3 regions of the Bacillus sp. YC2 genome follow, and region 3 is predicted to be linked to each of the others. Evidence: predicted binding sites of a transcription regulator. Region 3 holds the regulator's gene; each other region holds the start of a gene.
What was found. The regulator Rex, encoded in region 3, represses fermentation and respiration genes when NADH is low (regulators of the CRP and FNR family bind a similar motif). The targets are predictions, from matches to a motif close to TTGTGAAATATTTCACAA.
Positions count from the first base shown of each region.

Region 1 (5,219 bases), on a different contig from region 3:
ACGTCCGCGTGGATTAAGACGAAAGGAACGGCAAAGCTGCCGATTTTGATGTATCACAGTATTTCTAAAGGAAACAGCCTCCGTGTGCCGAAGGAGGAATTCCGTGACCAGATGAAATGGCTTCACGAGAACGGCTATTATACGATGACTCCGGAAGAGGCGTATGTAATGCTGACGGAGGACAGGCAGCCGAGTGAAAAATGCGTTTTGATCACGTTTGATGACGGGTATACCGATAATTATAAGGAAGCGTATCCCGTTTTAAAGAAATACAATATGAAAGCGACAATATTTATGATCGGAAAATTAATCGGACATAAACACCATCTGACAGAGGAGCAAATGAAGGAGATGGCGAAGCACGGCATATCCATTCAAAGCCATACGATGAATCATCTCGAATTGAATGGGCTGATGCCGAAGCAGCAGCACAGCGAGATGGCGGATTCAAAGCAGCTGTTTGACCATATGTTCCGGCAGCATACAGCCATGATCAGCTATCCCGTCGGGCGGTTTAACGCTGAAACATTGAAGGCGGCAGCCGGAACGGGCTACCGTATGGCGGTCACGACAGAGCCGGGCGCGGCATCAAGAGAGCAGGGATTATACGCGCTCCGCCGTGTGCGTGTGTCGCCGGGAATGTCGGGTGAGGCGTTTGGCGCCTATATAAAAAATGTGCTGAATTAACAATGCCTCCGCGTTTAGCGGAGGCTGTTTTCAGTTTAATAGAATTGATGAAGCAGCAATAGCGTTACACTCACCGTAATCGCTCCGCCGATTCTCGTCGATACTTGGGCAAACGGCATAAGCTCAAGCCGTTCAGCAGCGCTCAAAATCGCGACGTCGCCGGTGCCGCCCTGACCGGAATGGCACGCGTTAATGATCGCCGTTTCAATCGGGTACAGATTGAGCCATTTTCCGGTGAAAAAACCGACGGCCATCATCGTAATGACGATCGATAAAATGGTAATGATGTTGCTGATGTTAAAAGCCGCAATCAGCTTGTCCCACGGTGTCATTGATACGCCGATTGCAAATAAAAGCGGATAGGTGACGGCTGTGGAAAAAAAGCGTGATACGCCGAAGGCTCCGTTTTCAAGAGAGGCAGGCGCCAGTCTAAACAGCTTGATGAGCACTGCAAGGACGAGCATCACGACAGGTGCCGGAAGCTGAAAGAAATCATGGGCGAGCATACCGACCAAATATAATGAAACTGCTAAAATTCCCCCTGAAGCAAAAAGAGACAAATTGAAAACCTGGTCATTTTGGGGCTGTTCAAGTGACAGAGCAGAATGATCGGATTTATCAACCTTTCCGTTACCCGTCCATTCCGGCTTTCTTTTTCCGATGACATTCAGCGACCCCGATAAAATAATAGCGCACAGGCTTCCGAGCATGATGGACGGCAGCACAAGCGCAAATGCATCTCCCTGAGACATCGGCATAATATCGGAGTATCCGATCGATAAAGGAATCGCGCCTTCTCCGACGCCCCCCGCCATAATCGGCACGACAATGTAAAGCAGTGTGTGCTGGAAGCCGAGTCCGAGCAGAGTGCCTACGCATAAGCCGACAATCGCAGCCGCTATTGAACCTGCAATAAGCGGAATAAAAATCTTTGCGAAAGCTTTCATTAACGTTTCTCTCTTCATCCCGAGAATACTGCCGACCACAATACCGGCAATAAACAAATAGAGAAAGTTGGAGCTGTCTGTGAATTCTGTTGTCGATTTTATAATGTCTTTCGGAAGCAGGTGGTAGTAGACGACAGCGGACGGAATAAAGGTTGCGAGGATCGCGGGGCCGCCGATGGATCGAACGATCGGAATGGCCTTTCCGATTTGGGCAAAGGTAAAGCCGAAGAAGCCCATGACGGCAATTGCTGTCAGCATGTCGCTTTTTACATCGTGGCTCATGACAAACACAGTAATTAATATGAATAGCAGGACATATATAGGAAGCGGTATAATGCCGATTCTTATATTCATTGCTTTAGCGAACCAGTTTTCAGTCTGTTCCTCTTTTTGGATTGAATCCGTTTGCAAATTTGTTTGAAGTTCTCCCATGCTTTTTCCCCCAGTCGTTATGCAGTAAAAATAATCCCCATTTAAAGTATACTAAAAAATTTAAATTGTTTATATATTATGAATTTACTAGAGAGCAAGCCTTTTGTATCGATGGACGTTCCGAAATGGCTGTGCCGCGCGGTTTGTAAGCGGAAAAAGCATTTTGTTCGCAACGCGAAAAAAAAAGATGTACGATATGAAAGGGACGAATATCCTAGGTATTGACATAAAACATATACAAAATAGACAATAATCGGTCACAAATTCAGCCCTTTTTTAGGTATATTGATCTTTTTTTTTAAGCTGAATCGTTGTAAAGTAATGATATTGAATCATTTACAAGACAGCCATTCACCCTAGGTCATTTTGGCTGATTACACATTACTTTTTGACAAATTTGTGAAACGTTGAACAAATAGATCCTTTTTTGTGAAATGCCGAGCAATACTTTTTGTCTTATTTGTGAAATGTTGAGCAATTACCAGATTGGAGGAAACATCATGAGTGAGTTGGTTTTAGCCCGCATTCAATTTGCATCAACAACATTGTTCCATTTCTTGTTTGTGCCTATGTCTATCGGGCTTGTATTTATGGTTGCTTTGATGGAGACGCTTTACGTTGTGAAAAAGCAAGAGACCTATCTCAAAATGGCTAAATTTTGGGGCCATCTCTTTTTAATCAATTTTGCTGTCGGCGTCGTCACTGGGATACTTCAGGAATTTCAGTTCGGTTTGAACTGGTCTGATTATTCCCGTTTTGTCGGAGACGTGTTTGGCGCTCCGCTTGCGATTGAAGCGCTTTTGGCGTTTTTTATGGAGTCTATTTTTATCGGATTATGGATTTTCGGCTGGGACCGTTTATCTAAAAAAGTTCATTTGCTTTGCATTTGGCTTGTATCCTTCGGAACGATTATGTCGTCTTTCTGGATTTTGACGGCGAACTCCTTCATGCAGGAGCCGGTCGGCTTTACAATTAAAAACGGCCGTGCGGAAATGAATGATTTCGGGGCGCTGCTTACAAACCCTCAGCTGTGGGTTGAATTCCCTCATGTCATTTTCGGCGCGCTTGCGACAGGCGCTTTCTTTATCGCCGGCGTCAGCGCATTTAAATTATTGAAGAAAAAAGAAGTGCCTTTCTTTCATAAATCATTCAAGCTTTCTATGGTTGTCGGTTTGATCGCCGGTATCGGCGTTGCCTTCAGCGGACATATGCAGGCTGAGCACTTAATGGAGTCACAGCCGATGAAAATGGCTGCCAGTGAAGCGCTTTGGGAGGACAGCGGTGATCCTGCTGCATGGACTGCCTTTGCCAATATCGACACGAATAAAGAAAAGAACACATCTGAAATTTCAATTCCCTACGCATTGAGCTACTTGGCTTACCAGAAGTTCAGCGGCAGTGTGAAAGGGATGAAAACACTTCAAAAAGAATACGAAAAAATGTACGGAAAAGGCGATTATATCCCGCCTGTTAAAACAACATTCTGGAGTTTCCGCATTATGGCGGGAGCAGGTGCGCTTATGATTTTTGCAGCCATTGCCGGCTTTATCCTGAACCGCCGCAAAAAACTTCACACGAGCAAGTGGTATTTACGCGGTATGGTGGCGCTGATTGCGTTTCCGTTTATTGCGAACTCAGCCGGCTGGATTATGACTGAAATCGGCCGCCAGCCATGGACGGTCATGGGGCAAATGACGACCGCCCAATCCGTTTCGCCTAACGTAACGACGGGATCTCTGCTGTTCTCAATTATCGGCTTCGGCGTCATGTACTTGATACTCGGCACGCTGCTTGTCTTCCTATTCGTTCGTGAAATTAAAAAAGGTGCGGACCACGATGATCACAAGGATGTTCCTGTATCAACAGATCCGTTCAGTCAGGAGGTCTACCATGGCGTCACTTCATGATCTTTGGTTTATACTGGTTGCTTTATTGTTTGTCGGATTTTTCTTTTTAGAAGGTTTCGATTTCGGTGTCGGCATTTCGACCCGATTTCTTGGCCATAATGAATTAGAACGCAGAGTGCTGATCAACACGATCGGCCCGTTCTGGGATGCGAATGAGGTATGGCTCTTGACGGGTACGGGAGCGATCTTCGCGGCATTCCCGAACTGGTACGCGACAATGCTGAGCGGGTATTACATTCCGTTTATCATTATTCTCCTTGCTTTAATGGGCCGGGGGGTTGCCTTTGAATTCCGCGGAAAAGTGGATAACCTGAAATGGGTCAAAGCATGGGATTGGGTTATTTTCTTCGGAAGTCTCATCCCGCCGTTTGTATTTGGCGTTATTTTTACAAGCTTATTCCGCGGCATGCCGATTGACGGAAACATGAATATCCATGCCGGATTCTCTGATTTTATTAACGGATATTCCGTTCTTGGCGGAGTAACCGTCACACTTCTTGCTTTCCTGCATGGTTTAATGTTTGTCACACTGCGCACGATCGGCGATTTGCAGGATCGGGCGAGAAAAATGGCAAAACGGGTGATCGGCGTTATTTTTCTTTTTGTGCTCGCTTTCTTTGCGATGTCTGCATACGATACGGATATGTTTACACGCCGGGCAGCCATCACGATCCCTGTGTTCGTGCTGATTGTCATCTGCAACTTGCTTGCCGTTTTGTTTATGAGCAAGAAAAAGGACGGCTGGGCATTCGGTATGACCGGTGCGGGACTTGCTTTAACAGTCGCGATGATTTTCATTTCATTGTTCCCGCGCGTCATGGTCAGCTCGCTTAAAAGCGCGTACGACTTAACAGTAGCTAATGCGTCTTCCGGTGATTATTCGCTCAAGGTCATGACAATTGCTGCATTAACACTTTTGCCGTTTGTCATCGGCAGTCAGATCTGGAGCTATTATGTTTTCCGGAAGCGCGTCAGCCATAAGGAGCCTATGACTTATTAATGGGAAAAGACCTGTTTCTTTATAAAGGAATGAAGCGGATTCTCACGATCATTACAGGATTAACGATTATTCAGACAGCCGCCATCATTATGCAGGCGGAATGGCTGAGCCAGGCGGTAACCGGACTGTTTAACGGGAAGCGGATTGCTTCTCTTTATCCGGTTATCGGTTTTTTCCTGCTTGCGTTTTTGGTCAGGCATGCTGTCACAACGGTTCGCCAAAAAATCGTTTATCAGTATGCCGCCC
Region 1 covers NZ_JAHXDO010000001.1:761,441-766,659, reverse strand. The annotation lists gene KY305_RS03880 (polysaccharide deacetylase family protein) at 1-687, shown strand, start outside; gene cimH (citrate/malate transporter CimH) at 723-2,066, opposite strand; gene KY305_RS03870 (cytochrome ubiquinol oxidase subunit I) at 2,567-3,973, shown strand; gene cydB (cytochrome d ubiquinol oxidase subunit II) at 3,957-4,973, shown strand; gene cydD (thiol reductant ABC exporter subunit CydD) at 4,973-5,219, shown strand, end outside.
Region 1: KY305_RS03870 (cytochrome ubiquinol oxidase subunit I) is a predicted target of Rex. The motif match lies at 2,464-2,481, and genes of this name have one in related genera.

Region 2 (5,219 bases), on a different contig from region 3:
GAGAAAATGAAAATGAGCAAACGTACGGGGAAAGCTGTCACGATGCGTGATCTGATCGAAGAAGTCGGCCTTGACGCCGTTCGTTATTTCTTCGCGATGCGCAGCGCCGACACACACATGGATTTTGATTTGGATCTTGCGGTATCGACGTCAAATGAAAACCCTGTGTATTATGCACAATACGCACATGCCCGTATTTGCAGCATGCTTCGCCAAGGTGAAGAGCAGGGCTTACAGCCTGGCAAAGACCTTGATTTCAGCGGCATTTCCACTGAAAAAGAATACGACCTTCTGAAAACGATCGGCGGGTTCCCGGAGGCTGTGGCGGAAGCTGCGGAAAAACGCATCCCGCACCGCGTAACCAACTACATTTATGACTTGGCATCCGCTCTGCACAGCTTCTACAATGCGGAGAAAGTCATCGATCCTGAAAATGAAGAGAAGAGCCGCGCGCGCCTGGCTTTAATGAAGGCGACGCAAATTACGCTGAACAATGCACTTCAGCTGATCGGCGTATCGGCTCCGGAAAAAATGTAATCATCATGAAAGGACAAAGCCTTCGGGCTTTGTCTTTTTTTGTATATAAAGCGTGTGATGTAATTCACAATCCTGTACACCGAGTTTTTGTATGATAAGACTGATATTGAATCAGTGAAAGGGGCAAGCCGAATGATCAATCGTCAACATATTCAATTATCGTTACAGTCATTAAGCTTAGTGGCAGGGTTTATGGTGTGGGTGCTGATTTCGTCGCTCATTTCCCAAATGACATCAGATATTCATTTAAGCAAAGGCGAGATTTCATTGGTGGTGGCGATTCCTGTTATCCTCGGATCGCTTCTCCGCATTCCTTTAGGGTATTTAACGAACAGGTTTGGCGCGCGGCTGATGTTTATGATCAGCTTCATCCTGCTTTTGTTTCCTGTGTTTTGGATCAGTATCGCGGATTCTCTGTTTGATTTAATCGCGGGCGGCTTTTTCTTAGGGATCGGGGGAGCGGTATTCTCCATCGGAGTGACATCGCTTCCGAAATATTATCCGAAGGAAAAGCACGGTGTCGTCAATGGGATTTACGGTGCGGGAAACATCGGAACCGCCATTACCACATTTGCGGCGCCGGTTATTGCTCAAGCCGCGGGATGGAAAGCAACCGTGCAGATGTATCTTGTTTTGCTGGCTGTCTTTGCATTACTGCACGTTTTGTTCGGCGATCGGCATGAAAAGAAGGTCAACGTTTCCGTAAAGACTCAAATCAAAGCCGTTTACCGAAATCATGTGCTGTGGTTTTTGAGCCTGTTTTATTTTATTACGTTTGGCGCCTTTGTCGCCTTTACCATCTATCTGCCGAACTTTTTGGTTGAGCATTTCGGGCTGAACCCTGCGGATGCAGGGTTGCGGACGGCTGGCTTTATTGCGGTCTCTACGCTGCTCAGGCCTGTGGGAGGATTTCTTGCAGATAAAATGGACCCGCTCCGCATTTTGATGTTCGTTTTCGCAGGGCTTACGCTATCAGGCATTATTTTGTCATTCTCGCCGACGATCGGCCTTTATGCGTTTGGATCATTAACGGTGGCAGTCTGCTCAGGTATTGGAAACGGGACGGTATTTAAACTGGTGCCTTTCTATTTTTCGAATCAAGCAGGGATTGCCAACGGTATTGTGTCTGCTATGGGCGGACTGGGCGGTTTTTTCCCACCGCTTATTCTGGCAAGTGTATTTCAGGCAACAGGCCAATACGCCATCGGGTTTATGGCACTTTCAGAGGCTGCGTTAGCCAGCTTTGTTCTTGTGATCTGGATGTATTGGCAGGGAAAAATGAAAACACATACGGAGAGAAACAGTCAGAGCGTCAACTAATACTGGTCCATTCACAAGATTGTTAGTTTTTTCTGGATGGGTGCAAATCAATTCACGTTACAATAAACATACGCAACGTGACTTTCTTCGAGGTGAGCTCATGAATATTCTCTCTGTTCGAAAATCTGATAAAGATCTTCTTTCCAGCGAACTGCATGAATTGCTGGAATCGATCAGCACGAAAAGGAAAATGAAAAAACACACATATTTGTTTCAAGAAGGAATGGATGCAGAAGAGCTTTACCTGATTCAATCAGGGCTCATTGAAATCGGCAAGCTAACGTCTGACGGAAAAGACCTGACGCTTAGAATCTGCCAAAAAAACGATATTGTCGGTGAACTGACACTGTTCACAGAAGAGCCGAGATATATGCTCAGTGCAAAAGTGTTAGAGGATGGCGAGGTGCTCGTCATTAATAAAAACAAGCTGGAAAAGGAATTAATCCAAAACGGTGATTTGACTTTTGAATTTATGAAATGGATGAGCACCCACCTCCGAAAAATCCAGTCCAAAATCAGGGATCTGCTTCTTCACGGCAAAAAAGGGGCGCTCTATTCTACCCTTATCCGCTTATCAAACAGCTACGGGGTGGAACGAAGCGACGGGATTCTGATTAACATTGTGCTGACAAATCAGGATTTGGCAAAGTTTTGTGCGGCGGCAAGGGAAAGCGTCAACCGCATGTTGGGAGACCTCCGTAAACAAGGGGTTATTTCGATAGACGAAACCGGAAAAATTATTTTGCACAAGCGGGACTATTTACGGCGTGAGATCGAGTGTGAAAACTGCCCGCTGGAGATTTGCAATATTGACTGAAAGAACAAGGACAGCCGATGTCCTTGTTTTTTATCTTGTCATATATGCACACATGACGGCGAAAAAGAAGCCGGCATTTACGATTTCAAGAATGCCGATCGTTTTCGCAGGCCAATCTCTCCCGTGAAAAAACCATGCCCGCAAACTGCTTGGGACAAAAGCAAGGAATGCCCAGCCTGCTCCGAGAAGAGCTGATAAAAAGGGGAGCAAGAGATGATATCCCCATGACCAGTATGCAAATGTTCGGTTTTTTCTCTCCCGAATGACCGACTTCACATAAAAAGAACTCCCGATAAAAAATAAAGCAGACTGCAAGAATATAAACCAAGCCCAGCCGTCAAGGGTTCCCGTTCCAAGCCAGCAGCTGGCAAGCCCGCCTGAACAAAAGAACAAGACGCCTGCAATATCGTTCGTTAGCGCTCGTTCGTTTTTTCGGCGGGCATAATGCATATGGATAAGAAACAGCGGCAATAAAGAAATGCCGACCCAGATGAGTTGCGGCTTATGAATGGCAGAGGCAATCAGAAAGCAGCAAGCCGGAAAACCGTAGTACCATATCCACTTTTGAAAGGGCTTACGTTGTTTCTTTTTCAAGGCAAGCGAAACGGGGTAAACCGCCAAGTAAAGGAAAAGCCAGCCTAGGAGTAGCGGAATATGCCAGAAAATCGGACCTCCCTTGACCATGCCGAGTAAAAATGGAATCAGCAGCATCGCCCATGCGCCGTGCTGCTTCGGAATCATCGCCTTCATCGAAGTCCTCCTTTTTTATTTCATTATAAATGCAAACATCCTCCTGATCAGTGACATTCATCATACAAGCTGTGAAATACATCACTGCTGTACAGGCTCAATCGAGCTACACTAAAGCTATCCTTAGCACAGGAGGCTTTCCTATGAATCAGTGTGACTATTTATTATTTCTGAAACAACTTCCTATGTTTAATGAAGTGCCTTTATCCATTGTCGAAACCTTGCTGAAAAACGGGACGTTTATCCGCGGCTCATCTGATCAGTCTCCATCCTTTCTTCATTCACAATCCGTTTATATTGTTTTAAAAGGCAGTATCCGTTTTAAGGACAGCAGGCTCCCTGAAGGATCGCAAACCGTTGGGCTGTGGGAAAAAGGCGATGTGTTTCCGATTGATGAAAAAGGCGGGCAGTATCTATCGCCTTTTATCTCAGTCAATGCCTCCCCAGATATTCTAATCCTCAATATTCCTTATTCCGTATTTAAGAAAATGATGTCTTACCATCCGCAGCTGCAAATGAATTTTTTGGCGATGCTTCAGCAAAATGTCTTTTGTTCCTATCAGTTGTTTTTGCGGTATCTGCATACATCACAGGATGAAAACGCCGAGCCCGGTTCTTAAAAAGAACCGGTTTTTTTGATCTTTGAATGAAAGGCGGCGTTCAGGCGTCTTCATCACATCCTGTGAAAGTCCTTCCTTCTCCTTTGTGTGAACATTTTGTGAAAAAAGCAAGGTTTGTGACATAGTTCACAAGGAGACACGCTGTCTCTGTTTATAGTGAATATAGCATCACCTGACTCGGAAGGAGTGAACGATCATGAAGAAAAAGAAAATGAGTCCGTTGTTCAGGAGATTAAACTATTTTTCTCCTATCGAACATCATTCAAATAAACATAGCCAAACCACCCGCGAAGATCGTGATTGGGAGAATGTATACAGAAACAGATGGCAGTACGACAAAGTTGTTCGCTCCACCCACGGCGTCAACTGCACGGGGTCTTGCAGCTGGAATATTTATGTGAAAAACGGAATTGTCACGTGGGAAGGACAAAACTTGAATTATCCATCAACAGGTCCGGATATGCCTGATTTCGAACCGAGAGGCTGTCCGCGGGGGGCCAGTTTTTCATGGTACATCTACAGCCCGCTCCGTGTGAAATATCCATACGTGCGCGGTGTGCTGATCAATTTGTGGCGGGAAGCATTGCAGGCTCATCAAAATCCATTGGAAGCCTGGAAATCGATCGTTGAACATCCTGAAAAAGCGAAGTCCTATAAACAGGCAAGAGGGAAAGGCGGTTTTGTGCGCGCTGAGTGGCAGGAGGTGCTGAAGCTGATTTCAGCCTCTCTGCTGTATACAGTCATGAAATACGGGCCTGACCGGAATGTCGGTTTTTCTCCGATCCCGGCGATGTCCATGATCAGCCACGCATCAGGTTCGCGATTCATGTCTTTAATCGGCGGCCCTATGCTCAGTTTCTATGACTGGTATGCGGATCTTCCTCCGGCATCCCCGCAAATTTGGGGCGACCAGACGGACGTTCCGGAAAGCAGTGATTGGTACAATTCAGGCTATATCATCACATGGGGCTCGAACGTTCCGTTAACGAGAACGCCTGATGCGCATTTTTTGGCGGAAGCCCGCTATAAAGGCGCTAAGGTCATTTCAATCAGCCCGGATTTTGCGGAATCCTCAAAGTTCGCGGATGACTGGCTGAGTATCCGCCAAGGGACTGACGGGGCGCTTGCGATGGCGATGGGCCACGTCATTTTGCAGGAGTTTTATGTGAATCAGG
Region 2 covers NZ_JAHXDO010000001.1:622,868-628,086, reverse strand. The annotation lists gene argS (arginine--tRNA ligase) at 1-537, shown strand, start outside; gene narK (nitrate transporter NarK) at 670-1,857, shown strand; gene fnr (fumarate/nitrate reduction transcriptional regulator Fnr) at 1,958-2,674, shown strand; gene KY305_RS03150 (YwiC-like family protein) at 2,705-3,424, opposite strand; gene KY305_RS03145 (cyclic nucleotide-binding domain-containing protein) at 3,568-4,044, shown strand; gene KY305_RS03140 (nitrate reductase subunit alpha) at 4,241-5,219, shown strand, end outside.
Region 2: KY305_RS03150 (YwiC-like family protein) is a predicted target of Rex. The motif match lies at 3,494-3,511, and genes of this name have one in related genera.

Region 3 (5,219 bases):
TCTGCCTGATCATCGTTCTATTGATTTTGAGAACCGTGCCGAAGCAACCATTGAGAAACGGAAAAAAAGCATCGGCCGGCATGTCCGTCCTCTGGGCTGTTGCCGGAGTCTGGCTCGCTTTATTTGCTCAAGGAATCGCGGGTTTAATTGAACAATACGTCTTTCACGTAAACAGCGGCTCCGAAAACACTCAAGCCATTCTCAGAATCATTAAAGCCATGCCGCTCATGATTATCGTTTCTTCTATTGTAGGGCCGATCCTTGAAGAAATCATTTTCAGGAAGATCATCTTCGGAGTACTGTATGAAAAAACGAATTTCTTTATCGCCGGGCTGATCAGCTCCGTGATTTTCGGCATTGTTCACCAAGATCTCACGCATCTGCTGCTTTACACAGCCATGGGCTTTACCTTTGCGTTTTTATACGTGCAGACGAAACGGATTCTTGTGCCGATGTTCGCCCATGTCATGATGAATACCATCGTCGTGGTCATGCAGCTCGGACCAGCCCAAAAATACATTGAACAGCACAGTGAACAAATGCAATTAATTATTGGAGGATTGTTTTTATGAGGAACCCAATGACTTGGGGCTTGATCTATTTTATCGTCGGCTGTATCTTCACATATCTGGCCGCAAGCTCGCCGGGCAGCATGTGGTCTTTTTATTCCATTCTGCTGATGGTTTTCGCCGCTTATAATATCAGTATTTCTTTCAAAATGTTTGCTTTTTCGCTTAAGGTAAAGAAAAATCAAAAATAAAGAAAAGCCATTTCTCGTTATATGAGAAATGGCTTTTTTATTATGCTGATATGTCACGGTCAGACTCGCGGCTGGCTGTCTGCTTTTTCCGATACGCCGCTTTGGATATGAGGATACTGATCTCATATAATATGCAAAGCGGAATGGTGATCATCAAATGGGACAGCAGCTCAGGCGGCGCGATCAGCGCGGCGATCACAAGCAAAACAAAGTACGCGTACTTTCGGATTTTCGATAAAAACATCGGTGTCACAATACCGAGCCTTGTTAAAAACATGAGAAGAACCGGCATTTGAAACAGCAGCCCAAACGGAATGGTCAGCTGCAGAAGAAAATGAAAGTACTCGGTGATGCCGATAACCTGATTCACATCCAAGTCATTCGAAACCCGCTTCATAAAATCAACGACCAGCGGAAATAAAATATAATAAGAAAACGACACTCCCGCAACAAACAGCACGATCGCGATCGGGATATAGCTGAGTGTTACTTTGCGCTCCTTTTCATACAGTCCGGGACTGACAAACGCCCAAATCTGATAAAGAATGACCGGCGAAGTCAAAATGATGCCGATAATAAACGCAAACTGCAAAAAGATATACAGCGGATCTGTCAGCTTAAAAGCATTAAGAGTAAGCTCCTTCACTTCATCGGCTTTTTGAAGATACACAATGATAGGCTTTGCCAGAAAAAAGCCGGCGGCAAAGAAAACCGCAAAGGATAACGCAACAATTAGCAATCGTTTCCGAAGTTCGGCAATATGCTCCACAAGCGACATTTGATTCACTCTCATACGTGTCATCCTAACTTACTGATCTTCTTTCTTTTTTTCCTCTTCTTCACCGGCTAATCCTTTAGTAGCATTCTTAAATTCACGAAGCGTGTCCCCCGCTGCTTTTCCTAATTCGGGAAGCTTCTTCGGGCCGAAAATAATGACTGCCACTACCCCTATTACTGCCAGGCTTCCTGGACCGATCATGTGCGCTCCTCCTTTCGTTATTCGATCTCTTCTAACACAGAATAATGCTTTAAGAAATAAACCAATGATTGAAGTTCAACAGCTAAATCTATATGATGAATTCGAATGTGATCCGGCACATTCAAACGGGCCGGCGTAAAATTGAGGATTCCCTTTATCCCAAGCGCCACAAGACGGTCAGTGATCGACTGGGCGGCAACTGCCGGTACAGTAAGAATCGCCACGGGTTCATCCTTAATATGGAGCTCTAAATCATCCAGGTTATAGACAGGCACACCGCCTACCTCAGTTCCTATTTTACTCTGATTCACATCAAAAGCCATAGAAATTTTCGTGTTATTATTTTTTGTGAAATTATAGTGAAGAAAAGCCGTCCCTAAATTCCCGACACCGATCAAAATGACGTTTGTCGTTTCATCCTGATCGAGGGTTTTTCTGAAAAATGACAGCAGGTAATCCACATTATATCCATATCCTTTTTTGCCAAGCGCTCCGAAATAGGAAAAATCCCTGCGGATCGTGGCCGAATCGACTTTTACCGCGTCACTGAGCTCAGCCGAGGAAACGCGCTGCTTTCCTGACGCGTGCAAATTCTTTAAAAAGCGATAATAAAGCGGCAGCCGTTTTGCTGTCGCCTGTGGAATTTTTGATTGATCCTTATTCATTATTGGTCCTCCACTTTATACTCAGATGCATCTCTTTTAAAATCACCGTTTTTCCCGCCTGTTTTTTCAAGCAGACAGGTAGGGCCGATGACCATCCCCTTATCCAGCGCCTTGCACATGTCATAGACGGTCAAAGCGCACACTGATGCGGAAGTTAGCGCTTCCATTTCCACACCTGTACTCCCTTTCGTTTTTACGCTTGCCTGTATATGAAGAATGGCTTCGGTTTCTTTTTCTTCCCAGCCGAATGAAATATCGACGCCGCTTAAAGAAAGCGGATGGCACATCGGAATAATCGCTGACGTTTGCTTTGCAGCCATGATTCCTGCCACCTGTGCGACAGCCAGCACGTCTCCTTTGCCGATCTCGCGGTTTTTGATTCTGCTGTACACTTCATGCTTCATGTGTACGCTTGAAACAGCAGCCGCAGTACGAACTGTTGAAGATTTATCGCTTATATCCACCATGCGGGCACGGCCCTCTTCATTAAAATGAGAAAATCCATTCATATTAAACTCTCCTTACTTCTGATCATACACTATTTTCTCCCTGATGTCTTATCCTATAATGTTCCAATTCTGATGTATTGTTTGCTGACAGCAGGTTGATAAGCTACACTTAACTTATTATAACAGAGGTGAAATAATATGATGATCTTACAAATTAATCAGCTTTCCAAATCTTTTGGCGCTGATCCTATTTTAAACAATATAAAGCTTGAAGTCAGATCTCGGGATCGCATCGCCATTGTAGGCAGAAACGGAGCCGGCAAATCAACTCTTCTTAAAATTATCGCAGGTCACCTTTCATATGAAAAGGGAGAATTAATCAAACCGAAAGAATTAACGATGGGATACCTTGCCCAGCACACAGGCTTGGAATCTCAGCTTACCATAAAAGAAGAATTGCTGAGTGTTTTTGATTTCCTGAAAGCAATGGAGAAGGAAATGCGCTCCATTGAAGAAAAAATGGCAACGGCTGACACGGCTGAACTTGAGGGCCTGATGAAAACCTACGACAGGCTTCAGCAGGATTTTAAGGATAAAGGCGGCTACCAATATGAAGCGGATGTCCGGTCAGTCCTTCACGGCCTCGGCTTCGGCAAATTTGACGATTCGGCGAAAGTTCAGAGCCTGAGCGGCGGCCAGAAAACAAGGCTTGCCCTCGGGAAGCTGCTGTTAACCCAGCCGGACCTTCTCATTTTGGATGAACCGACAAACCATCTCGACATCGACACGCTCACTTGGCTTGAGCATTATTTACAGGGATACTCCGGGGCTATTCTGATCGTCTCCCATGACCGGTACTTCCTTGATAAAGTCGTCAGCCAAGTGTACGAGGTCTCAAGAACCGAAAGCAAAAAATACTTCGGCAACTACAGCGCCTATTTAGAGCAAAAAGCCGAGCAATACGAGAAAGATAGAAAATTATATGAAAAACAGCAAGACGAAATCGCCAAGCTCCAAGATTTTGTCGACCGCAACCTGGCCAGAGCATCTACCACGAAAAGAGCGCAAAGCAGAAGAAAACAGCTTGAACGAATGGATGTCATGGCAAAGCCGCTTGGTGATGAAAAATCCGCCTCTTTCCGGTTCGAGATAACAAAACAGAGCGGAAACGATGTCCTGCGCGTGCAAGATGTCTCCATCAGCTATGACGGCCAGCCGCCGCTTTTGAAAAATTTGACGTTCGGCATTACACGAGGCGAAAGCGCCGCCCTTGTCGGTCCTAACGGAATCGGCAAATCAACCTTGCTGAAAACGATTATGAAAACACTCGGACCAGACTCCGGGACGATCACCTGCGGGTCCAATGTCAGCATCGGCTACTATGATCAGGAGCAAGCCGAACTGACATCGTCGAAACGCGTGCTGGACGAGCTGTGGGATGAATATCCGGACATGCCGGAAAAAGAAATCAGAACCTGCCTCGGCAACTTTTTATTCAGCGGGGATGATGTACTGAAACCGGTCCGCTCCTTAAGCGGCGGTGAAAAAGCCAGAGTCGCGCTTGCCAAGCTGATGCTGCAAAAAGCGAACTTTCTCATCCTTGATGAACCGACCAACCATCTTGATTTAGACAGTAAAGAGGTGCTGGAGAACGCGCTGATCGATTATCCCGGCACTCTGTTATTTGTGTCACATGACCGGTATTTTATTAACAGAATCGCCACAAGAGTGCTGGAGCTGTCGTTCGATCATGTAGAAGAATACCTTGGAGACTATGATTACTATACGGAGAAAAAAGCCCAGCAGCTCGAATTAGAAGAAATGAAGCGTCAAGAAGAGAAAAACGCGCAGCCTTCAGGCAACGTAAAACAGGAAACAAAAAGAACATATGAGGAAGAAAAAGAATGGAAGAAGAAAGAACGGCAGCGGGTGAGACGCATCGAAGAAATCGAAGCGGCCGTGTCATCCATTGAAGACAGCATCAGCCGCAATGAAGAATTGCTTTGTGACCCTGACGTGTATCAGGATCATGAAAAAGTGCAGTCCATTCATGCAGAAAACGAGACATTAAACAATGAGCTCGAGCGTTTATTAGCAGAGTGGGAAGAACTGTCCACAGAATAACAGAAAAAGTCAAGCACCTCTTTTCAGGGGTGCTTTTTTATCCACAGCCTCTCTCCTTATCAATCATTAAAGTAAGCGCTTTATACACAATATCCACAAAATTTTCTGACTTTATCCACTTTACTAACAACTTACAACCCCTTTCCCCGCCTGTATTTCTAAACATATTCACAATGTTGTGGATATGTTTAGAATTGTCTGTTAATAAGTTTTAAAAAAGCCTCACGTTTTACAACGTGAGA
Region 3 covers NZ_JAHXDO010000010.1:146,098-151,316, forward strand. The annotation lists gene KY305_RS15835 (CPBP family intramembrane glutamic endopeptidase) at 1-572, shown strand, start outside; gene KY305_RS15840 (YdiK family protein) at 569-760, shown strand; gene tatC (twin-arginine translocase subunit TatC) at 801-1,562, opposite strand; gene KY305_RS15850 (twin-arginine translocase TatA/TatE family subunit) at 1,569-1,739, opposite strand; gene KY305_RS15855 (redox-sensing transcriptional repressor Rex) at 1,757-2,404, opposite strand; gene moaC (cyclic pyranopterin monophosphate synthase MoaC) at 2,404-2,913, opposite strand; gene KY305_RS15865 (ABC-F family ATP-binding cassette domain-containing protein) at 3,052-4,977, shown strand; gene tsaD (tRNA (adenosine(37)-N6)-threonylcarbamoyltransferase complex transferase subunit TsaD) at 5,207-5,219, opposite strand, start outside.